3 regions of the Neobacillus sp. NPDC093182 genome follow, and region 1 is predicted to be linked to each of the others. Evidence: riboswitches for the same ligand, from Rfam matches in the RefSeq annotation. Region 1 holds a riboswitch; each other region holds the start of a gene.
What was found. Region 1 has a riboswitch for cyclic di-AMP ahead of ACIQAA_RS31295 (APC family permease). Riboswitches for the same ligand answer to the same signal wherever they lie in the genome.
Positions count from the first base shown of each region.

Region 2: linked by a shared signal. The riboswitch ahead of ACIQAA_RS27080 (APC family permease) and the one ahead of ACIQAA_RS31295 (APC family permease) in region 1 are both predicted to bind cyclic di-AMP.
Region 3: linked by a shared signal. The riboswitch ahead of ACIQAA_RS28805 (sporulation protein) and the one ahead of ACIQAA_RS31295 (APC family permease) in region 1 are both predicted to bind cyclic di-AMP.

Region 1 is NZ_JBIVOI010000029.1:784-9,019, reverse strand. It holds gene ACIQAA_RS31310 (MFS transporter) at 1-1,021, shown strand, start outside; gene ACIQAA_RS31305 (histidinol-phosphatase) at 1,220-2,026, opposite strand; gene ACIQAA_RS31300 (hypothetical protein) at 2,209-2,643, shown strand; gene ACIQAA_RS31295 (APC family permease) at 2,675-4,501, opposite strand; cyclic di-AMP (ydaO/yuaA leader) riboswitch at 4,631-4,771, opposite strand; gene ACIQAA_RS31290 (bacitracin ABC transporter ATP-binding protein) at 4,854-4,982, shown strand; gene ACIQAA_RS31285 (YheC/YheD family protein) at 5,113-6,432, shown strand; gene ACIQAA_RS31280 (glutaredoxin family protein) at 6,457-6,699, opposite strand; gene ACIQAA_RS31275 (metallophosphoesterase family protein) at 6,721-7,218, opposite strand; gene ACIQAA_RS31270 (phosphatase PAP2 family protein) at 7,497-8,054, shown strand; gene ACIQAA_RS31265 (alpha/beta fold hydrolase) at 8,064-8,236, opposite strand, start outside.
Region 2 is NZ_JBIVOI010000019.1:62,006-70,241, forward strand. It holds gene ACIQAA_RS27055 (AEC family transporter) at 1-92, opposite strand, end outside; gene ACIQAA_RS27060 (response regulator transcription factor) at 327-1,115, opposite strand; gene ACIQAA_RS27065 (sensor histidine kinase) at 1,121-1,453, opposite strand; gene ACIQAA_RS27070 (hypothetical protein) at 1,504-1,971, opposite strand; gene ACIQAA_RS27075 (potassium channel family protein) at 2,212-3,207, shown strand; gene ACIQAA_RS27080 (APC family permease) at 3,309-5,135, opposite strand; cyclic di-AMP (ydaO/yuaA leader) riboswitch at 5,286-5,429, opposite strand; gene ACIQAA_RS27085 (bacitracin ABC transporter ATP-binding protein) at 5,559-5,681, shown strand; gene ACIQAA_RS27090 (potassium channel family protein) at 5,776-6,432, opposite strand; gene ACIQAA_RS27095 (TrkH family potassium uptake protein) at 6,477-7,823, opposite strand; gene ACIQAA_RS27100 (cation:proton antiporter) at 8,078-8,236, shown strand, end outside.
Region 3 is NZ_JBIVOI010000022.1:39,964-48,199, reverse strand. It holds gene ACIQAA_RS28835 (NAD(P)H-dependent flavin oxidoreductase) at 1-18, opposite strand, end outside; gene ACIQAA_RS28830 (acyltransferase family protein) at 296-1,270, shown strand; gene ACIQAA_RS28825 (MerR family transcriptional regulator) at 1,459-1,983, opposite strand; gene ACIQAA_RS28820 (MerR family transcriptional regulator) at 2,037-2,918, opposite strand; gene ACIQAA_RS28815 (HAD family hydrolase) at 3,091-3,879, opposite strand; gene ACIQAA_RS28810 (polysaccharide deacetylase family protein) at 3,993-4,718, shown strand; cyclic di-AMP (ydaO/yuaA leader) riboswitch at 4,887-5,031, shown strand; gene ACIQAA_RS28805 (sporulation protein) at 5,137-5,532, shown strand; gene ACIQAA_RS28800 (hypothetical protein) at 5,678-6,025, shown strand; gene ACIQAA_RS28795 (aminotransferase class V-fold PLP-dependent enzyme) at 6,147-7,652, shown strand; gene ACIQAA_RS28790 (L,D-transpeptidase family protein) at 7,866-8,236, shown strand, end outside.

The sequences.
Region 1 (8,236 bases):
TCGTTTGCAGACGCAGAAAAAAACGGTTGCCATGTCAGTATTAGGGGCTCGATTATTATTTTTACTTCTCATCGGAGTTGTTTATATCTCTGCCTCTTACCAAGCATGGGTATTTTTAATCATTATCGCATTTATGAATGTACCCGCCACCATTGCTAACATTGGCTGGCAGACATTAATTAGCGGGATGATTAAAGACGAACGCAGGGGTTCTTTTTTTAGTGATCGTAACCGGTTATTGACGATCGCTGGGATGATTTCCACGCTTATTATCGGGATTATCATGAAGAACCAAACAAATAACGCAAACGCCTATCAGTGGTTATTTTTCACAGCGTTACTTTTTGGATTACTTGAAGTGTTTTTCTTAATGAAACATAAAGAGACAGTTCAAGCCGTAACTTCTACAAAAAAGTCGTCGATGGATTGGTCGATTTTTAAAGATCATGGGTACAAATGGTTCCTGATTGCGGCACTCTGTTTTAATTTCACCTGGCAGATGTCCTGGGGTATTTTCAATATTTATCATGTCAGAATCGCAGAAGCGACCATCCTTTGGATTAGTATCTTTTCGGTGGCATGTCAATTGGTCCAAATCTTTACTTTCCCTCTATGGAAAAAATGGGCAGAGGCAAAATCTAATACGCTTATGCTCGTATGGGCTGCGCTGGGAATGGCGCTTGTTCCATTTCTAACTGTTTTGTCTACCAATCTATTCTATTTAACTTGTGTCCAGGCACTTTCTGGATTTTTCATTTCTGGGGTTGTGCTCTTATTGTTCAACCTTTTGCTGGAGCAATCACCAGAAGAAACGAGAACATATTGTATCACTACTTATAATGTACTCCTTTCCTTTGTTGCCTTTATTGCTCCTCAAATTGGTATCTTGCTTCTAGAAGGACTAGGCATACAAACAGCTATGGAGTTGAATTCCATTATGAGAATAGGAAGTGCCTTTGTATTTCTTCTCATGTATTCGCGTACCAGGAAATTCACAAAAACTATGTTAGTAAAAAACTAGCATTTTGAAACAACAACTTCAACCTAACCATAAACCTGGGTGACTCACTGAATCTACTAGCACTCATCGGCGGTATCTACCTAATTAGAACCTTAACCAAAAAACGCAAACAAATTGGTAAACAAGAAAAAATGTAATGGACTAGTTTCCATTACATTTTTTTTGCCTTTTGGTGCCTGTCACCATTTATGCATTTATTCATAGTTTTACTGCATATCTGTTTCGTTCTTTAAAGTAAACCCATTCTTTGAAGCCTATTTGTTTGAGGCGGGCTTGGACGATTTCGAATTCGTCGCCGACTCGCTCTGGGTCGTGGGCGTCTGAGCCGAAGGTGACTTTTACTCCGTGATGGAGTGCCATTTCTAAAATGTCATCGGCTGGGTACCAGCCCCCCACGTATTTGGTTTTTCCTGAGGTGTTAATTTCAATAGCGACATCGCATTCCGCTATGACCTTTAGTGTGTGTTCGACTGCAGCTGTTTGAATGTTTGAAAAGTCAGGATAGAAGCCTTTCATCGCATCAATATGACCAAGAATTTGATACATGCCGCTGCGCGCAGATTGTTCAATTAATGAATAATAGGATTCTTTGGTCGTTATTTGGTCTTTAGAACTCATCCCTTCCCAGCGGTCCTTTTTAAAAATGCTCACCCCATCTACGTGATGAACAGATCCAATAATATAATCAAATGGATAGCGGTCAAAGTACAGACGATAGTTTTCTACATATTCAGGAAAGAAATCAGCCTCAATTCCTAATAGTACTTCAATTTTCCCAGAATACTCTTGTTTTAACTTCAAGACCTCCTCTACATATTCAGGAAATTGGCTTGCTGCCATGGTTATGTGAGGAAACGGATGGTCTTCTTTACTTGAAAAATAAGGGGTATGGTCAGAAATCCCGATAATATTTAACCCCTTTTTTATACCGGCTTCGATATATTCTCGAATGCCTCCCCTTGCATGCCCACACCGATCATGATGTGTATGTAAATCAAATTTCAACATTTTTTATCACCTCTCCATATTTTCCCATACTATGGTACTTCCAATCAAACCGCAGCACAAAAAAGTGTTCCCTAATAATTAATATTATTTGTTTATTTCCATTTTACTCCACTTCTTGTCCAATCCAAAAGACAAGCTGTTTCATATATATAAGTAATATTGTGAATGAGAGGTGTTTTATGGAAAGTTGTAACTGTCGTGCAAAAGTATCGGCAACCGCCGTACCCGTCGAAACCTTAATCAATCGGTTCCCTTCTAGCGGCATAATTACGGTATCTGCACGAATATGTGATGTTGATTGTACAGCCAATAACTGTTTTATTTCCATTCTTTATGGTGACGATATTAATCAAAACAATAGCTTTGTTTTTAAATCCGCAGCACCCGGTTTGCCAACATATGAATCCGTATCCGGCGGCGGTACCGGTATGATATTAACAGCCGAAGGACAAGCCTCTGGAGTCAACTTTCATGACAATGCCGTTCTATCAAACATACATTTTCTGCATGAAACAATCATTGGTACTGCGATCTGTTCGATCACTTTAACCGCGAATGGTCTAACCTTTGAGGTTCCCGGATGTATCTTCACGAATCCTGAAAACGAAAATTGAGCAGCTCCCAAAATGGAGTCTGCTCTTTTAATTATTTTTTTAGATGGTATGGAACTGTGGTAATAATTACGTTTCGTTTATATAACAGGTATGCTTTTATTAATAAGCTGGATTGGTTGTGCAGAATATTGTGCCAGCCCTTTTTCGGTATGAACTGTGGAATGATGACAGTTACCCTGTAGTTTGCTTCACTTGCTTTGTGCTGCACCGTATCAACAAATTTAGTTAAAGGTTGAATGATACTCCGGTAATGTGAGTGAAGGGTTACGAGTCTAATATCAGGCTGCCACTTATTCCATTTTTCTTCAAATTTCTTTTCATCGTCCCTTTCAAAGGAAACATAGACTGCGAGTACTTGATCCGCACCTAAGGATTTTGCATAATTAAGTGAGTTTTCTACCACTTGCGTAATACCAGCTACAGGAACAATAATCACATTCCCCTCTATTGGCACTGCAGGTTCGTCACAATTTAATCTGAGCTGCTCTCCCACTGCTTCATAATGCTTTCTAATTCGGTAAAAGACAAACACAATCACTGGTAAGAACACTAAGACAGGCCATACCTGTGCAAACTTAGTTAAAAAGAACATAATCGTTACGACAAAGCAGATAACAGCACCCATCGTATTAATGATAAGCTTAGACATCCAGCCCTGTGGCTTTTCACGAAGCCATTTTAACATCATCCCCGTTTGGGATAAGGTAAACGGAATAAAGACCCCAACCGCATAAAGTGGAATTAAGTGCTCCGTTTGTCCTTTGAAAAAGATAATTAGCAAGATCGAAGCTAAACCTAATGTAATAATTCCATTAGAATACCCTAATCGGTCACCTCTAATCTTAAACATTCTTGGAATAAACTTATCATTTGCAAGATTGACTGCCAGCAGTGGAAAAGCTGTATATCCTGTATTTGCAGCAAGAATTAAGATTAATGCGGTTGTGCCTTGTATAAAGAAATACATAAAGTTTCGTCCAAATGTTTGCTCCGCAATTTGGGAAACGACTGTAACCTTTTCATTCGGAGTAATCCCATAGTAATAGGCTAACAATACAATTCCCGAAAATAATATCGCCAGTAATCCTCCCATTGCAGCCAAAGTTTTAGCAGCGTTATTTGGAGCTGGATCTTTAAAGTTCGGAATCGCATTCGATATCGCCTCAACTCCAGTAAGAGCTGAACTGCCTGAAGCAAATGCCCTTAAGAGCAAAAATAAAGATATCCCTGCAATAGGAGTTCCAACTGGTGTATGCAATTCTGCTGGAACCTGCCCCGTTAGAATATTAAATATTCCCACGCCAATTAAAATAAATAAAGCGAGCACGAATAAATATACAGGATATGCTAAAATAGAAGCAGACTCCGTTACACCTCTTAAGTTTAAAGTAGTGATCAAGATGACAAAAATAATCGCAATACCCACATTATGGTCATGAAATGCAGGAAAGGCTGATGTTATGGCATCTGTTCCGGCTGACACACTAACTGCCACCGTTAAAATATAGTCAACAAGGAGTGAACCTCCCGATATCAGCCCATAATTCACACCCAAATTTTCCTTTGAAACTACATAGGCTCCTCCGCCATGCGGGTAGGCAAAAATTATTTGTCGATAGGATAAAATTAAGGCAACTAATAAAACTAATACACCGATTGCAATCGGAATGGAGTACCAAAAGGCCGCAGCACTAATGGTTACGAGCACTATCAGTATTTGTTCCGGTCCGTAAGCTACCGACGATAATGCGTCTGACGAAAGAATTGCCAGCGCTTTTGTTTTATTGAGCTTTTGTTCCCCTAATTCTGTTGACTTTAAAGGTCTGCCAATTAATAATCTTTTGACCGAAGAAACCATTGTCTGCACCACCGAATTTTCTATAAAGTTATTAGTTGTTAATTCACCCTAAAAAAGCACAAAAAAATGCCTGCAAGTCAAAGTTAAATAGACCTGCAGACATTAATAAACTTGTCTCACAAGCTCCACCTTCCTTCTCATTAACGCTTACGAGGTTAGCTGTCGGATTCGGGCCTTGAGTAGCCCTACCTTTTAAAGGATTCACCCCTTGGATATACTATCCATTGAATGGGTCCCCCGCACCAATTCTGGTCTCAGCGATTTAGAAATATGAAACTGTGATTATCATACTCCTGTGTTTCTTAAATGTAAATGAAAATTTTATAAAAAAATAAAGATTGGAGAATTATATATGTCTAAAAAGAAAAAGCCGCTTTTATCAGATGAATTTTTAGATGAATTAGCTAATGAAATCAATGAGCTATACGGTCACCCTGTTGAAGAAAACGAAGATAAAAACAATCATAAACAAGACGAATAAGCCTCCAAACATATTTCAAGATAACAATGGTACACTTGTCCAATTTGTAAGAATCCCCCCCATTTTTAAGACACTCTTCGTTATTGTACATATAATAACTTATCCAATATTATGGTTGGGGGGAATTAAAATGGAAAATGTTATTCTGCTATCAAGAAACACCTCTAACAGAGGGATTTTAACGTTACATCCCAAGTTAGCAGAATCAATGGGAATTACTCAAATTACGGCTAGAAAAATCAGATTTGGAGCAAACACCTATCAATCTATTGTTGACATCTCTGATGAACTGCCACTAAATGGGGCAAGCCTATCTGAAGATATTTTGGACATGCTGAATATACCACAGCATTGCAGCCTTGAAATCAAGCAGAATGGCAACGAACTACAAATTGGACCCTTTATCGGTTTACTTGCAGGTTATTATCAAAGCTCGATTAAGAAATATCTCGATCATCTTCGTGATTATGTGTTACTTTATCGTGAAATTAAGGGTGCCATCCTAGTCTTTTCTCTTGACCATGTTGATAAAGTTAACCATCAAGTTAAAGGCTATCTTTATAATCCTCGGACAAAACAATGGGAAGAAGGAACTTACCCATATCCAGCCTCTATTTTTGTGATGACATCTTCCGTAAGCACTGCATGGATTCAACATTTCAAATCGATTATCGGCAATGTGGTTTTTAATGATTTCTTTCTTAATCGATGGAGTATTCATAAGAAATTGGCAGGTTCCATCGGGGTAAAATGTTATCTTCCCGATACAAATCTTTATGGATCACCACAAGATCTATACTACTTTTTAAAGAAATTTCCTAATTTAACGGTGAAGCCTCTAAACAGCGCCAACCGACAGACATATAGAATATTACTAAAAGATTCAAACTCTCTCGTTATAACGAATTTAGCAAATATGGAATCAAAGAATTATAGATTTAATAATCGGGACCAAGCCTATTCTATCTTTAGTAAATATTTTAAAGAGGGAGAAAACATCATCCAAGAATCCATTGATGTAACAGGATATCGAACCATCACTATAAGGTTTATTACGGTTAAAAATCACTCAGGTGAATGGCAGGTAATGGGTTCGTTTACGAGAGGAGACCAATCGGTAAAAAATGATGGCAGATTACTGCCATTGGTGAAATTTGAAAAAGAAATCGTAAAAGATTTCTTGCAGCAAAGTGATTTGCATGCTTCTTTAACCTATGAGGAACTGCACCATATTGCCATTGATTGTGTAAAAGAAATTGAAGGTATGGACGTACATTTTGCAAACGCAGCTGTTGATATTACGGTAGGAGAATTAGGTGATATTTGGCTTACAGAAATTGACCATTGCAACCCATCACACGATATTGCGTTAGTAGCAGGATATCCGGGGCTTTACTATGAGATTCTAAAAACCAATATGCTTTATGCTAAAAAGCTAACAGGTTTTTAATATATCGAAAGAGCTAACTAAACATTAGCTCTTTTTTGCTGTTTCGATAATTTCCTTTAATTCATTCGTAAAACCCTTAACAGCTTTATTTCCTAACACCGTTACTGGAACGCCTAGATAGCCGTACTTTTCCACTTCTTGTTGATAATCCGCGTTAATTGATATATCTCTAACTTCAAAAGGAATGCCTTCCTCAGTAAGTACTTTTTTGACCATCGTACACTCGATACAGTCGTTTGTTGTATAGACAATAACTCCTTTATCCATTGGTTCCTCTCCTTCCAACCGTTACTGCTGTTCATTAAAAAAAATATGTTCTGCCGTTATTTTATCACTTAAGCTGATTACCCCAAAGGAAAATAACTTTTGTCTTCTTTTGTCGGTCGGTGAACCGGGGTTAAAAATTAATAGATTCCCTTCATACCTCTTGACAGGAATATGAGAATGTCCAAAAATTATACTGTCTACTTTCTCCCCTTCAAATGCTGCAATGGCACGTTTTTCAGTTGTTTTTCCTTTCCCGTGTCCATGTGTAACGCCAAATCTAAAACCGCCCGCTTCCACAATCTTTTTTGATGGTAATAATCCGATTATTTCCTCCTCATCCACGTTCCCATAAACACCCTCAACGCTTGCATACGACAGCAGCTCATGATAGATATCAATTGTTTGCCAGTCTCCCGCATGTATGATGAGTTCGACATCCTTTAATTCTTCTAATAACCTAGGAGGCAATCCTTTTTTTCTTTTTGGAAGATGTGTATCCGAAATTACGACAATTTTCATACCTATTCCTCTCTATTTTCGAAAAACACTCTATGCTTCTTGGTGGTATCGATGAAAATCAATTTTTCCCGCCTTTTATTACGACAACAACAATTGACACCATAGCTCAAGAAATGTCTGTTCTTGCGCTTTCCCAAGAAATAGAAAAAATTTCCCGAATTTTGAAATAATTCAATCAGATTCTCCTTTTAACCGAGCCAATTAACTACAGAACAGAAATCACATAATAAATACTATTAAGGAAAAAATAATGGAGCAATTTAAAAGGAGGCATTATGATGGACAATTGGTTATTTAGAATACTAAATCAATTCACAGGGCGCTATCATTTTCTTGATATTTTTATGATCATAATCTCAAAGAAACTTCGCTATCTATTTGCGATTATTTTGATCATCTTGTGGTTTCGAAATAACTTTCATAAAAGAATCGCTATTTTAGCAGGAATTTCAGCAATTACTGCATTCCTGTTCACCAGTATGATTAAATTTGTTTATTTTAAGCCTCGTCCATTTTTGAAAAAAAGAGTAAATCTATTAGCGCCGGTACCATCAAAAAAGAATTCTACATTCCCAAGCAAACACACGGCATTAGCCTTTGCTGCAGCCATTTCCGTACTTTTTTACAAGCACACATTAGGTCTTATACTGTCCATCTTAGCTTTCCTAACAGGGCTATCACGTATTTGGATGGGACAGCATTATCCTTCCGATATTATAGGCAGTGCTTTAATAGGAAGTATAGTTGCTACATGTGTTAACCTATCTTCGAACCTTTGGAATCCTTTAATAACCCGAGTTATCCATGCCTACGATCGTTTCATATCTTTAAAATAATTTTAGGATTCAACTCTTATTGTGTAAGTGCACAAAATCTATTATTAATTGATTCAATTGCTGTGTTGCTTTTGTGGGTATTTGATGTTTTTCATTAGATAAAAACTTTAATTCATTATATGGCAATTTTTCGTGCAAAAGTTTGGCATATTGATGAAATGATTTGTCTTTCTTACCATAGA
Region 2 (8,236 bases), on a different contig from region 1:
AGCGGAATCATGAGTAGTTTAGCAGTGGCCATTCTCCATAATGACGGCATTTTTAACAAAGAAAAAAATGACTCCCCTTTTATGTTTGCCATTAAACTCCCAATGATGACATAGAAAGAGGAATAGTCATCTTTCCTACCATTTCAAGTCCATTCGATACGATAGCAGGCCACCCAATCGGGAGGAAAAATAGTAGTATGCCAATGCATCTTCCCCTCCTCGCTTAATGTATGAACAACATTACACTTTTGTTCATACATATGCGAAGGTAGAAATGTCTGCAGACTGTTTGACTATCGAGATATCGAAAAATACTCATCATCGTTTCATTTGCTAATCCCTGCTTGTTTGTCGGCAGATACTTTTTCATTATATTTGTATGATTTTGGAGATACTCCATAAACCCGTTTAAATGTTTTTAAAAAATAACTTTTACTTTCAAATCCTAACTCATAAGCGATTTGTTCCACTGACTTAATCGACTGATCTAGTAATTCTAGGGCTTTTTCCATTTTAACTCTCGTCACATATTCAACAAAACCTTCTCCCGTTTCTTTCTTATACATCCTGCTGAAATAACTAGAATTTAGATGTAAATGGGCAGCTACCTCTGTCAACGAAATCTTTTCGCCAAGATGGGTTTGTACATAATTTTGTGCTTTTAATACATCTTCATTTCTAGTACTTCTTTCTAATAACTTGGTGACTTTTACGTGCTGATTGTGGTGATACCGTTCTTGGTCCAACTTATTTTTTAATCTTTCAAGTAATGCGATGATATTACTTTCTTCCATTGATTCTTTTAATATATAATCATAGGCTTCTAACTTGATAGCTTGTTGTGCAAAGGTAAACTCATCATGGCAAGAAAGTATGACATTATAAGAGTTGATGTTCGATTTTTTCAACTGCTCGATTAATTCAATTCCATTTAGTTTTGGCATGCCAATATCGGTTATCAAAACATCATAAGGGTTCTCTTGCATAAATGCTAAAGCTTCCTTACTATCTTGAAAGCTTGCGACTACTTGGAAGCCATAATCATGCCATGGAATATGTTTTTTTAAAAATTCAATCACGATTACATCATCATCTACCAATACAACTTCATACATCCTGCTCACCTCTTATCCACCGGAATTTGAAACGTTAAAGTCGTGCCTTCTCCTTCAATACTGTCTATCCTCACTTGGAATGCTTCTCCATAAATCAATTTCATTCGTTGGTAAACATTTTGTACCCCTATTCCGTTAAACGATTTACTACTTTTTACATTATCATGATTATTTGGGTGGAAAATTTTCTTTCGCAATCCTGCCAGTGTAAGCTTATCCATTCCTTTACCATTGTCGGTAATGATTAATTCCAGATACGTGTTCTTTTTTTCCTTTGCAATAATCTTAATGGTTTCTTTCCGATTATTACTCCCATGTATGATTGCGTTTTCAATAATGTTGTTATATCATTTTTCGTTAAATACTTTAGCTCCATTTGAGTCAGAAACTATTGTGAACCAGTAAATTCCTTCTCTAATTTTATTAATTTTAATCTGTATTCTGTTACCTTAAGGAAATAATCACGGAAGTCGTGTGCAATAAAACCCATATTAAATAATTGAATCGTAGTTTTCTTAACGGCATGTTGTAGTAATGCCATTGTATGCACACAAGTCTCTCTCATTTCTGGTAGAAGACAATTTTCTTTAATAATACTCAATTGATAAATACAATTACTTAAAGTGTCGATTTGTCTCTCTAATAAATTAACACGTTCGGAAATACCTGTTTGCACTTCGTTTTCTACTACTGACAAAATATCATAAAGAGTCTGTGTGGCGATTTTTAATGAGCTATTCAATTGGTCAAAGGTTTTAAAAAAATTATTAATTTTCATTTGTTTTTCTTTCCGTAATATCTGAAATATAAATAAAAATGAAACCGTTACAATAGCCAACAGTATTATATATACCAAATAAATGACCCCTTCAAAAAGAATTTATTTAATCAATTCACCACGCCACTTCCCCTGTTACTATACATATCATCTATTTTACCAATTAATCAATCTTTTCATTACCATTTAAATCACCAATATATCATTTGTCATACTAGGTTTTGAATTAATTTATCAAAATGAAGCTCATCTGCTATTATTCAATAAGGGAAATTCGGTAATAATGAACAGTGAATGAAATATTTGAGGTGGGAAGAGATGGTCCATCACTGGATTGCTAAATTTTTAAGAATGCACGTTGTGTTAAGAATATTGTTGTTAGCTTCATTAATTATGATCCTCTTTGGATACATCATTCATCTGATAGAACCGAACAATTTCCCAACGGTTTTTGAAGGTATTTGGTGGGCAGTTGTTACAGCTGCTACTATTGGATATGGGGACTATGCTCCAGAAACATTTGCAGGAAGAATAACAGGAATTATCCTCATGTTAGTAGGGATTGCAATCGTATCGTCCTATTTTGTTAGCTTAGCTGCTACAGCTGTAACCATGCAGGCAGCCTTTATCGAAGGCAAACTCAACTTTAAGGGGAATCAACATATGATCATAATAGGATGGAATGAACGGTCTAAAGAAATGATTGCCTCAATTTATAAAAAAGATCCATTAAGAAAAGTAGTCCTTATTGATGAAACACTGGATGAAATGCCTGTAGAGTACAAAAATATTCATTTTATAAAAGGACGTGCCAATCAAGATGACATTTTAAAAAAGGCAAACATTCATGGTGCTCAATGTGTTGTGATAACAGCCGACCAACATAAGAGCGAGTCGTTTGCAGATATGAATACGATTACTATGTTATTAGCGGTAAAGGGAATGAATCCAAAAATACGTTGCATTGCAGAAATCCTTACTTCTGCTCAAGTGGAAAATGCCAGGAGAGCAGGAGCAGATGAGATAATCCAATCCAATATTCTTGCAAGCTCACTCATCCTTAACAGTTTATCATCTCCGTCAACAATGGCCTCTATGATCGATTTAATAAGTCATTCAGATAACCAAGTACTCTTAACATCAGAACCTTTTAAAATTGAGATGGTGGGGAAATCCTTTAACGATGCATATATTCATTTCTTTAATAAGAATATCATGTTGGTTGGAATAAAAAGAGGGGAGAAATCACTTATTAACCCCTCACATGATTTTGTTATTAAAAAAGATGACCTTGCAATATTAATTACCGAATAGTAATGTGTTACTTCCTGGCGAATAATCCCTTCTCTTTAAAATAAAATTAAAGCATACTTTTTTTTGTACCCATAAAATGTACAAAAAGTATGCTTTCATTTTTACTTTTTTAAATGGAAAGGTACTGTTGTTATTATCACGTTACTCCGATGAAGCAAGAAAGTACGAATCAATAAGCTAGATTGATTATGGAGAATATTGTGCCAGCCTTTCTTAGGAATAAATTGTGGGATCACAACGGTAACCTTATAATTATTTTCACTTGCTTTATGTTCCACTGTATCGACAAATTTAGTTAAAGGCGTAATAATGCTTCTGTAATGAGAATGCAATGTCACCAGTCTTACATCAGGCTGCCACTTATTCCATTTTTCTTCAAACTTATGCTCGTCGTCCCTTTCGAATGCGACATAAACGGCAATAATTTGATCTGGTTTAAGCGATTTGGCATAGTTAATTGAATTTTCTACCACATGAGTAATTCCAGCCACTGGCACAATGATCACATTTCCATCAATCGGTACAGCAGGCTCACAAGTGGTAATCCTCAACTGATCACCAAGGGTATCATAATGTTTTTTAATTCGGTGGAAAACAAAAATAATTATAGGCAGAAAAACTAAGATTGACCAGACCTGATTAAATTTAGTTAAAAAGAACATTATTGTGACGATAAGGCTAATTAATGCACCAGTTGTATTAATAATAAATTTTGGGACCCATCCCTCTGGTTTTTCACGAAGCCATTTAACCATCATACCTGTTTGAGACAATGTGAATGGAATAAACACTCCAACTGCGTAAAGTGGAATAAGATGTTCAGTTTCTGCGTGAAAGGCAAGGATTAAAAGGATTGAAGCTGCCCCAAGGATAATAATGCCATTTGAATATCCTAATCGGTCCCCTCTAATAAGAAACATCCTTGGAATAAATTTATCTTTCGCAAGATTAACCGCCAATAATGGGAATGCAGAATATCCAGTGTTGGCAGCAAGGATTAATATTAAAGCAGTAGTTCCTTGGACAAAGTAATACATAAAATTCCGTCCAAAGATTTCCTCTGCAATTTGCGAAACAACGGTCACCTCTCCTCTTGGAGCAGTTCCGTAAAAGTAGGCTAAAGTTACAATTCCTGAAAACAAGATAGCAAGCAAGATTCCCATCAAGATTAAGGTTTTTGCAGCATTGTTAGGTGCAGGATCTTTGAAGTTAGGGATTGCATTAGATATAGCTTCAACTCCTGTTAAGGCAGAACTCCCCGAAGCAAATGCCCTTAAAAGAATAAACAAACTGATCCCTGCTACTTGTGTCCCGATAGGGGTGTGTAATTCAGGTGCAACTCCTCCTGTTACAATGTTAAAAAGACCGACACCAATTAATATGAACAATGCTAAAACAAATAAGTACACTGGGTAGGCTAATATAGAAGCAGACTCCGTTACTCCTCTTAAATTCAACAATGTGAGAAGAATAACAAATACAATGGCAATTTCAACATTATAGTCATGTAATTTAGGAAAAGCAGATGTGATAGCATCCGTACCTGCAGATACACTTACAGCAACAGTTAAAATATAATCTACCAAAAGAGAGCCACCAGCAATTAAACCTGGATTTACCCCTAAATTATTTTTCGAAACAACATAGGCACCTCCTCCATGAGGATAAGCAAATATGATTTGCCGATAGGACAGTATGAGAGCTGTTAAAAGAATTAACACACCCACTGCAATAGGAATGGAGTACCAAAATGCTGCTGTTCCTATTGTTACCAACACGATTAATATTTGTTCAGGACCATACGCTACTGATGATAGTGCATCGGAAGAAAGTATAGCCAGTGCTTTGGTTTTATTGATTTTTTGTTCCCCTAATTCATGTGATTTCAAGGGTCTTCCAATTAATAATCTTTTTATTGATGAAAACATCAAAATTCACCGCCAGGTTTTGAAATGAATAAGTTATGTAATATGTTGCCCAATAAACAATTTTTTTCAAAGTTGAAATAAAAAAAGTGTCTACAAGTCATAGTTAATAGACCTGTAGACACATCATTTTACTTGCATCACAAGCTCCACCTTCCTTCTCATTAACGCTTACGAGGTTAGCTGTCGGATTCGGACCTTTGAGTAGCCCTACCTAAAAAGGATTCACCCCTAGGATTGAGAAATTATCCAGGATAATGTTTCCCCCGTACCATATGGTTTCAGCGATTTAAGAACTTTGAAACTGTGATTATATTACTCCTGTATTTACCAAAAGTAAATAAATTTTTTTGAAAAAGATTAAAAAAACATGAATACAGAAAACGTAATTTTAAACGATTTGCCCAGTTCGAAGGAGGAATTAATATGTTAAAAGAAAATAAACCTTTATTATCTGATGAATTTTTAGATGAATTAGCTAATGAAATTAACCAGCTATATGGAAAACATATAAATGAACAAAATACAGAAGCAATAAATAACGATTAAGACTTCATGGACCGCATTGTTCTTGCGGTCTTTTTATATGCAGGCGAAAATTAAAAAGACACCCATTCGGTGGATGTCTTGATTACCTTTCATTTCACCTAATATTTGCAAACTCATTAATATTATCTCGATGTCCTAGTACAACTAATTTATCCCCTTCTTGAAGAATCTGATCAGGAGATGGGGAAATGATTATATTTTCATTATTAACAATCGCAATAGCAGTCAAATTATATTTTGCTCGCAAATCTAGATCTCGTAAATTTTTTCTTGTTATTCCTGAAGGAATCATTATTTCTTCAATATTATATTCTCTTGAAAGTTCTATATAATTCAACACGTTAGGTGAGAGGAGCTGGTGTGCAACCCGTTCTCCCATATCCCTTTCTGGATGTATTACCCAATCTGCTCCAACTTTTGTTAATACTTGTCCGTGACGTTTGTTAAGAGCTTTTGCAATTACTTTTTGTACCCCAATTTCTTTTAAGAGGAGAACCGTTAGGATACTAGCTTGCATGTCATCACCAATTGCTACGATTACATAATCAAAATTTCGAATTCCAACTGATTTAAGTGATTCCTCTTCAGTAGAATCAAGTACAACAGCGTGTGTAAGCGATAATTTGCTATCTTCTATACGTTCTTCATCTAAATCAATCCCCATGACTTCTTGCCCTGCTTCGAATAACTTTGATGCAATACTTGTTCCAAATCTACCTAGTCCAATAACAGCATAACTGAGCTTTGCCATAGTTTATTAGTCACCCCAAAAGAATCTTAATTATTGATTAAACCCTAGCCAATTAATATTTTTTCTTCTGCATATCTAACCTTTGCTTCTTTTCGAGTATTTAAAAGAGCGAAAGCCATTGTTAAAGGTCCAAGCCTACCAATAAACATCATAATCGTAATCAAAAATCTCCCTATAGGCGAAAGTTCTGGCGAAAAATTTGCAGACAAACCTACTGTGCCAAAGGCGGAAATCGTTTCAAATAATATTTTGCTCATATCAGCTTTCTCGGTAAAAGTTAATAAAAAGAAAATGAGGAAAATAAAAGTCATTGCCGTCACAACAATTGATAATGATTTATTTACCAATCCCCACGAGATTCTACGTTTAAAAATATTCACATCATCCCGGTTCGTTACTACTGTCCAAAAAGCTAAAATAATAATGGCAAAGGTCGTTACTTTAATTCCACCACCGGTAGATCCTGATGATGCACCAATAAACATTAGAGCCATCATGAAGACAAGGGAAGATAAGTTCAAAGCACCAATATCAATGGTATTAAAACCGGCAGTCCTTGTTACAACTCCTTGAAAGTAGGATGCCCATAGCTTATCCCCCAACTCCAACTTTCCAATAGTCGAAGGATTATCGTATTCTGAGACCAAAATGATTAAAGGTCCTATAATGTTAAGTATTAGTGTCATAAGCAATACGACTTTAGAATGAAGGGATAATTTGCGTAAGGATTTTTTATGAAAAAGATCGAGAATTACTGTAAAACCTATACCCCCAGTGATGAAAAGAAGGGTAACCATTATATTAACTGTCGGATCACCTACCCATTTGCTTAGGTTGTCAGGTTCAAGTCCGAACCCAGCATTATTAAAGGCTGAAATAGAGTGGAATATACCATAGTAAATTGCTTTCTCCAAGGGCATTTCAAATGACCAACGAATGGCTAGAGTAGTAGCACCAATTAGTTCTACAATAAAAGTAATGAGGATAATCCTCTTTACAAGGGTCACTACTCCAGCAAGTGAAAATACATTTAATGAATCTTGCAATAATAAACGTTCCTTCAGACCAATCTTTTTACCTAAGATAATAAACATGAATATACCTGTGGTCATAAAACCCCAACCACCGATCTGAATCAAACAAAGAAGAACAATTTCACCAAATAAGGTAAAGGTTGTTCCAGTATCCACAACTGCCAAACCTGTAACACAGACAGCAGAAGTTGCTTCAAATAAAGCATCAATGAAGCTAAGTCCACGTCCTTTTTCATATGTAGATATTGGTAGCATGAAAAGAAGGGTCCCCAACAGTATTAGACTACCAAAACCTATTACAAGTATTTGGGCAGGATGCAAACTAATTAAATTCCCTTTTCGTTTAAACAATTCCACATTATTGACTCCCTTTAAATATTCAAATAAATCATGCTTTTTAAAAAATATTTATCCTAAAAAAATTTTGAAATTCTTTTTTATGTTATACCCAATTGTCTTCGGTTTATGAACTCCATTTAGAGAACTTTACTGGTAAGCTAAATAGAAAACGGTTACCCTTCTCTTTAAAAGAATTTTTTTATTAATGGAATATATATTAGCTTTTTAATGAACAAACTAACATTTGAGAATCTAGAGGAGGTGAGATAAAAGTGGAAGCCAACGTTATGAGTATTGTTCAACGTGAATTATACATGATTACTATGGTCTTTCTTTTTGGATTAGCGGCCATGAAACTTTCTGAAAAAACAAAAATTCCAGATGTCGCCCTTTTTATGATAGTAGGGATTTTGCTCGGACCATCCGTATTC
Region 3 (8,236 bases), on a different contig from region 1:
TTTATAACCCCATTTCATTTGTTTAAGAATTTAGAACTTACTCTGCATACTACCATCTATCATCATTTGTGTATGTGATTTTTATCACCAGGTCATAAAATCAGGTTATAGAATTTATTACCACTAGTCATAAAAGCATAGGAAATTACTATTATTATTTTAGGATTGTGATTTGTTTGAAACAAAAAGTAACTTTTATTCAATTTCTTTGTAACATTGATAAGGTAAAATGGTGTAAAATAGGTGTGGAATTTTTTTAGTATAACTTTGTGTGAAAAATTTTAGGGGGGATAGGATGGCTTCCACAGCATGCAGAAGTAAATATTTTGATAATGCCAAATTTATATTAATTTTTCTTGTTGTTTTCGGGCATATGATTAGCCCGTATAAGGAACAGGATAAAATTTTATTTACCTTATATACCGTGATTTTTCTTTTTCACATGCCAGCTTTTATTATGATTTCCGGGTATTTTGCTAAAGGGTTTAAAAAGAAAGGGTATTTGCTTAAAACTTTTCAAAAAATCTTAATTCCATATTTTATCTTTCAAATCATCTATTCTGTTTATTACTTTTTAGTTGGAAAGGAAAAAACGCTTGAATTTGATCTGTTCCAGCCACATTGGTCATTGTGGTTTTTATTGAGTTTATTCTTTTGGAATTTATTACTGTATGTCTTTGCAAGATTAAAATGGGCAGGATTGTTTATTGCGGTTATACTCGGAATCGCAGTTGGTTATTTTGAGAATGCAGGAAGTTTTATGAGTATATCTCGGACATTTGTATTCTTTCCGTATTTCCTTCTGGGGTTCCTATTAAATGGGGACCATTTAAAACGGATCATTGGAGCAAAGTTTTCAGTTCCAGCTGGAGTAGTCATTATCTTCGTCACGTTTTTATTTTTTGGGTTTAGTTTTCCGCAAGACGCTGTCCCATGGCTGTTAGGAGACACCTCTTATGAAAATATGGGAGGTATGCAGCTTAGTGATGGACTGCTTCGTGCAGTACAATACTGTTTAACGTTGATTGTCGTTTTTGGCTTCTTGCCTTTAATCCCGTCAAATCAGTATCGAATAACCAAAATCGGAGAACGAACACTTTATGTTTACTTGTTCCATGGGTTTATCATTAAATCAATACAAGCTATTTTACCGAATGCCGTCTCAGAAAATTATTTATTCCTGCTAGCTTTCTCTTTCGTGGTTTGTATTGTTTTGGGAAGTTATATGATAAAAAAATATACCCGCCCGCTTGTCGAGTTGAAAATATAAAAGCCGAATGTGTTCTGAACACATTCGGCTTTTTAACTAAGTATAAAATTTTCTACTTTGAGAATTGTCTAGCTTCAGCGCCTAGGGGCTCGGGGTCATAAGCCAATCCGTCAAGAAGGTAAAGAGCAACCTTCTCGCCGGCTCGTCTTATGCCTGTCGCCCTTGGCAAGGCGCTTATGCTTTACTAGTTACCCTAAAAATCCAAATAACGAACTTACAAATTTCTTCTTTTTTCTGTTAAGCTTGCCTTGCTCTAAAACTAACGGTTTTTCTGGCAGGGTGGTTTTCGTAATCTCATGAAGCTGTGCTTGCAGGGATTGTACTTGTTTTGTTAAGTCTATAACTTGGCTCTGTAATTCTTCTATTTCTCGGCGGTGCTGCAGCAGCTGATAGGAGGCAACAGAGTCTGCTTTTGAATTCACCTTTGCTTCCAATTCACTGACAATCGAATACAATCTTTCAAGCTCAGCATTGCCTTCAATCGCTTTTACTGTTCCTTTCCTGGTCTTCTTTTCTTGTACAGGAGCAATTTCTTGAAGTAAGGTTCCATTTTGGATTTGTGTCTGGATATTTTTTAGAAGTTCAATATCTTCGTCATTAAAATGATAATGTCCTCGTTCGTTCCGCTCCATCGGCAGTTCTAGCTGTTTTACCCATCGCTGAATGGTACTAGCTGAAACTCCTAATAATTTTGCAACTTGGTTTGTATTCATCATCATTCCCCCCGCTTGAAAAATTTGACTTTAGCAGCAAGCGTCATTGCTTATTACTCCCAGAATTTCCACCATTTCTTTTCTTTTGCCGCAGCTACATCCCGAAAACTTGTTAATAAATCCTGAAAGGCAGCTTCTCTTTGTGTAACTTCATGGCGGAATTGGTCCCGTTCTTTTCCGCGCTCTAAGCGGTCGATTTCAATCGTTTCTGAAAGGTTAAAGATTTCTGTATTTGTAATATCTACGTAATGGGCAAGTTCTTCTGCAGATTGAGATAACTGCTTCGAAAGTGTATAAATCTCTTCTGAAGTTTCGTGAGAGGCATTGGCAATACTTTTGGATAAATATAATAGTCTCTCAGTTGTCTGCTCCGCATTTTTTTCAAGATGACCAGATAGTTGTTGAAACTCAGCTTTTGTAGTTGCTGTAGACTTGGTTATCGATTCAGAAATAGTATTCACTGTATAATGAGCGCCATCTGCAATTTCCTTTTTAACCTCTTCAACTACTTCCTTACGAAGAACACTTCGTATTTCCTCTTTTACTTCATTTAAGAATGTTTGTTTATATTGGTCCATCGCATCGAAAAATTGATCGGCATTCTTAATGGCAAGATCTTCATTCGAAACGGGGGGTACTTCTTGAGGCAAGATTGCCAGGGTTGAGGCTGGAGGTTCGGATATCTCTTCTTCTTCATCTTCTACAAATTCGCTGCCATTTTGCAATGTTTGTAAAATCATTGCGGTACTCAGTTTGTTTTCATACATATACTTAATTTCTAATAGTAAATCAATTTCTACCTGTGAATATATTCTGGCTCCTTGTTTTGTACGTGGAATTTCAAGGTATTCCTCTAGTTCCTCTTCCCATTTCTTCAATGTAGCAGGTTTAACATTTATTTTTTTGGAAACTTCCTTTAATGTGAAAGTTCTCATAAGTGTTCAAATCCCTTCTATCTAATTTACGGTAAAACAGCTATTGATAGTAAATTCTCTATGAAGCCCCCCATTTTCCTGCAGGGTGACAAAAGCTATCAAAACAAGACGTATAACACGAAATACCAACAAATTCATGCAAAAAAAGCTGTGCGCAATGCACAGCTTTTGTTTACTCAACAATCCCTAGAGTTCTTAATCCGTTATAAATTCCTGAATTATTTACGGTTGTCGTTTTATGTTTAGCATATTGAAAGAGGTCAGGATGACCATTTCCCATAGCAAAACCTTCACCAACACTCATCAGCATTTCTTTATCATTTAAGCCGTCTCCAAACGCTATAGCATTTTCCTTTGACAGGCCGAGATGGTTGAGTATGTATTGAATCGCAATCCCTTTATTGACCTTGTCTCTAATTACATCATAACAATGAAGCATTCCATCAAGGTTTACTTGGGATAAGTGGATTTGGTCCTCGATCTTATATAAAACAGTATCCTTTGGTTCTAAGTTGATTAAAGTCATTCCCAGAATCTCATAATCATTGGACGGTAAATAAGGTTTGTTTTTATGTAAGTGGAACTTCACAATAAATTCTTTCACACAATCTGCTTCTAAGTCAGTGAATATATTTTCATCTTTCGTATACAAAACAATTTCATGCTGGTTTTTTTTCGCTATGTCGATGAATTGTTTAACACTTTCCTTTTTCATTGGTTCCTGGAAGAGGTCCTTACCTTGATAAATGGCAAAAGCACCATTATATCCGACAAGCGAGTTTACCTTTAACTCATCTGCAAGATCTCTGATTTCGTGTAATGGTCTCCCAGTTGCTAAAAAAACCTCTATTCCTTTCTGTTGAACCTGCCGAATTGCTTTTACTGTAGTTTGATCAATGGAATCATCGGGCTTGATGATGGTTCCATCAATATCTAAAAATAAAACTTTATACTCAAACATTGAACGGCTCCTTTTATTAAGTATGTTTTCTTAGTTTAACATTAATAACGTGTAGATTAAATATTCTGGGAATAATAGTCGTGATAAGATCGGCAAAAAAGGGGGTTTGTTTTATGTTAAGAGTTGTAATCGTCATTCTGTTGTTAATTAGCCTTCCAGGGGATGCGCTTGCACAGCAGAAGGTTCCAATATTAATTTACCATTCAATTGATGAATACAATGGCAAAGGCTCTAAGGAGTTATTTGTTACACCAGAGAATTTCGAAAAACAGATGGTTTACTTGAAAAATAACGGATATACATTATTAACATTTGAACGCTGGACTGATATAAGTAAAGTGAACAAACCTATTTTTATTACACTTGATGATGGTTATAAAAATAATCAAAATGCGTTTGAGATTCTTCAAAAACTTAGGGATGATAAATTTAAACCGACAGCAACCTTTTTTGTTATTTCTGATTTTATCGGATATTCGAACCGATTATCTCAAACTGATTTAAAAATGATGGCTGAGTCCGGATTGATTTCTGTTCAGTCCCACACAGCTACTCATCCAGATTTGACAAAATTAGAGAATCTTCAATACGAATTAAAAGGCTCGAAGGAAAAAATTGAAAAAATGACAGGAAAACCAGTTATAGCTCTTGCTTATCCTTATGGAAACTTCAATGAACGCGTTGGTTTAGAAGTGAAAAAATATTATACATTTGGTTTGACTACTACACCAGCACTCTATACTAAAAAAGGGCTAAAAAACGAACTCTTATTTTTACCAAGAATTTATATAAAGTATTCCACTAACCTTGATGAATTCGCTGAATTAATTAACAGATAGGAGCTTTTAAAGTTAAACTATGCTACAAGATATCGATGATTCATGAGCAATCAATAGAAAAGTCTTTGTTTTTATTTAAATTTGGAGTTTAAACGGTTAATTTAAGTAAATATCACTCTTTACAACGATTCTAGTTGGGGATAAAATAAGCCTCATAATCATCATGAATTTAATATTCGGCCAAAACCCAGCAACTTGGTTGGGTACGGAGGAACCAATTAATTGGGGTTAATTCTACAATGTAGAAAGGATGAGAACGATCTTTCGCCATCCTACCCGTCAGCTAACTTCGTCGGCTAAAGCGAAGGAGGTCATGGACCGCCAAGTACAGGGGCTTTTTTGTTTTTAAACATATTAAGCATCTTGATTACTATTGCTGGTCTTTTATTATGCCTATTTTAGGGAACAGGTGGAGAAAATGACATTAAAAGATTATTTAACAAAATTAAAAATTGGTTTGCCCAAAACGAATGTCCATTTGGATAAGCAAGTTTATGAAGCAGGAAGTGTCATAAATGGTACCATTGAGATAACAGGCGGCCTATTAAAAAATAAAATTAAGAGATATGATATCGATCTAGTAGGGATTGATTCACAGGCATTTGTAGAAGAAACTTTAAATAGTCATTCCGTTTTCTGTTCTCTTGAATGTAGTCCAAACCAAACTGGAAAGATTACCTTTTTACTCGATGTTCCAGATGAAATTCAACATAATCAAAATACCTTTCAGTATTCCTTAATGATCAATATTGATTTGGGAAATGCAAATAATATTACACAAAGTGTCCCTATCATGATTAATGCCGTTTCATAATGTGTGTCTATTAACCTAGTTATTTATGTAAATCGGAAAAATTTCCTATTAATTGATATAGCTTTGTAAACTACTAGAAATTATTATGAAACCAATCACCAGTATAATAAAGTTATCTTGAGACTTTATTAGGGCGGGTGCAGTAATGGAAGAAACAATGGTAAAATCTTATTTACAGAAATCACTAGAAGAGTGGAAGGATGACATTTCAGTAGTCCTTACAGAAATAGATAAAGAATATGAAGAAGTGGCACAAGAGTTAAAGGTATACTCTTATAAATACGGGATTACCAAGCAAGTCATCCAATCAACAGTGAACGAGGAAATTATTGAAAGTATACGGCAAAGGTATCATAAACCGTTTGAGGAAAGTTATAATCAATTAAAGGAATATATAAAAGACTTAGAAGAGAAGCAGCGCGTTTTTCACATGTTTGTTCAAAAAATTGATGAAGTAAATCGCAAGGAATCGTCAAAGAATACAAATTTATAAATAGTAATATAGTCTGGTCCATATGGATCAGGCTTTTTTTATCATTAATTGAGAATCGTCGGCAAGTGAAAAGAATTTTGCATATAATAATTAGCAGGATTTTATCGAGAGGTGCTGAAGTATGATTACTGCAAGGATCGGAAGCAAGTGGTATCGTCTGCCGGAAAATCTAGAGGATTATTTTAATAAGTTTCGGTCTGGGATCATCGGCATTGATCAAGAATTTGACTCACCGTATGGAAAGAAACCGATTATTTATGCAGATTGGACAGCAAGTGGAAGATTATTTCGACCCATTGAACAAAAAATCTCGGAGGTATTTGGCCCGTTTATGGCGAATACGCATACGGAATCCAACATTACCAGTCTAATGATGACCGGAATTTATAATCAATCAAGAAGGATTATTAAGGAACATATAAATGCTGATGAGAATGACGCCCTCATTCTTGACGGTTTTGGAATGACGTCGGTAATGAATAAACTACAGAGATTATTGGGTATTAGAGTACCAGAGCAATGGAAAGACAAAATAAAGCTTTCTGAGAGGGATAGACCAGTGGTTTTTCTCACTCATATGGAGCACCATTCCAACCACACTTCATGGCTGGAGACCTTAGCAGACGTTGAGATGATCAGACCGGACTCGAAAGGAAATGTAGATATTAATCATCTTGAGCAGCTTCTGTCCCAATATCGGGATAGAGCTGTCAAAATAGGTTCCTTTACAGCATGCTCGAACGTTACAGGAATACAAACACCATATCATCAGCTGGCAAAAATCATGCATAAGCATGGTGGACTTTGCTTTGTAGATTTTGCCGCCTCTGCACCGTATGTGAAGATTGATATGCACCCGAAGGATCAGATGGAAAAACTCGATGCCATTCTCTTTTCTCCACATAAATTTTTAGGCGGACCCGGTACGAGCGGCGTTTTACTTTTTGATAAAAGAATTTATACAAATAAGGTACCAGACCATCCTGGAGGAGGAACGGTTACTTGGACTAATCCTTGGGGTGGACATCAATACATTAAGGACATCGAGCTTCGAGAGGATGGAGGGACACCTGGTATTCTTCAAGCAATTCGTACGGCTTTATGTATAAAGTTAAAGGAACAAATGGGTGTAGAGAAAATTTTAGCTAGAGAAAAAGAACAGTTAAAGCTGCTTTTAACTGGATTAGAGACTGTTCCTAATCTGCATGTATTAGAGAGTCATCATCGAAATCGAATTGGGATTGTTTCATTTACTATTGAGGGTATTCATTACAATCTTATAGTCCGTTTGTTAAATGATCGATATGGATTTCAGGTTCGCGGAGGGTGCTCTTGTGCAGGGACATATGGTCATTATTTATTGGAAATTGACCAGAACAAATCTAAGCAAATTTCCAATAAAATTGATTTAGGCGACTTATCTTCTAAGCCTGGCTGGGTCAGGTTCTCGCTGCACCCTATTATGACTAATGCTGAAATTCGATTGTTTATTAAGGCGATGAAGGAGATTACGAGTAATATTGAGGATTGGAAAAAAGATTATGTTTACGACCCGGCTACAAATGATTACTTTTATACAAAACACACACGTCAGGATATGTCACCACTCTTCAGACTAGAGGATTAATACAAATTTGAAAATTCTGTGAAGAAACATCGTAATCTAACGATATCTTGTCCAAAGTTAATGATTGAAAAAGCAAATCCGAAAATGATTGAAATTCATTAATATTCTTTGAAAAAGCTGCATTCTGACGTTATTCATCTAGACTGCAGCTTTTTTATGTGGCAACGCTTCCTATACCCTGACATATGTTAATAAGAAAAAGGGTGGGATAACATGATTCATATTGTGAAGCGGGGCGATACACTTTACCAACTCTCTTTGGATTATCGGGTAAACCTCGCCAGTCTTTATGCAGCCAATCCTGGTGTCAATTATCAGCAATTATATATCGGCCAAAAAATTCAAATCCCTGGCTTACCAGATCCAAATACAATTCCCTATTCCATTCAAATATCGATTGGGAAGAGGAGACTATCATTATACAGAAATGGAAGGCTCGAAAAAATTTATCCGATTGCTGTTGGAAAAATGCTATCTGGAACCCCGACTGGTGATTTTGTCATTGTTAACCGGCAAATGAATCCAGGCGGACCTTTTGGTGTTATGTGGCTTTCACTATCTAAACAAGGCTATGGTATTCATGG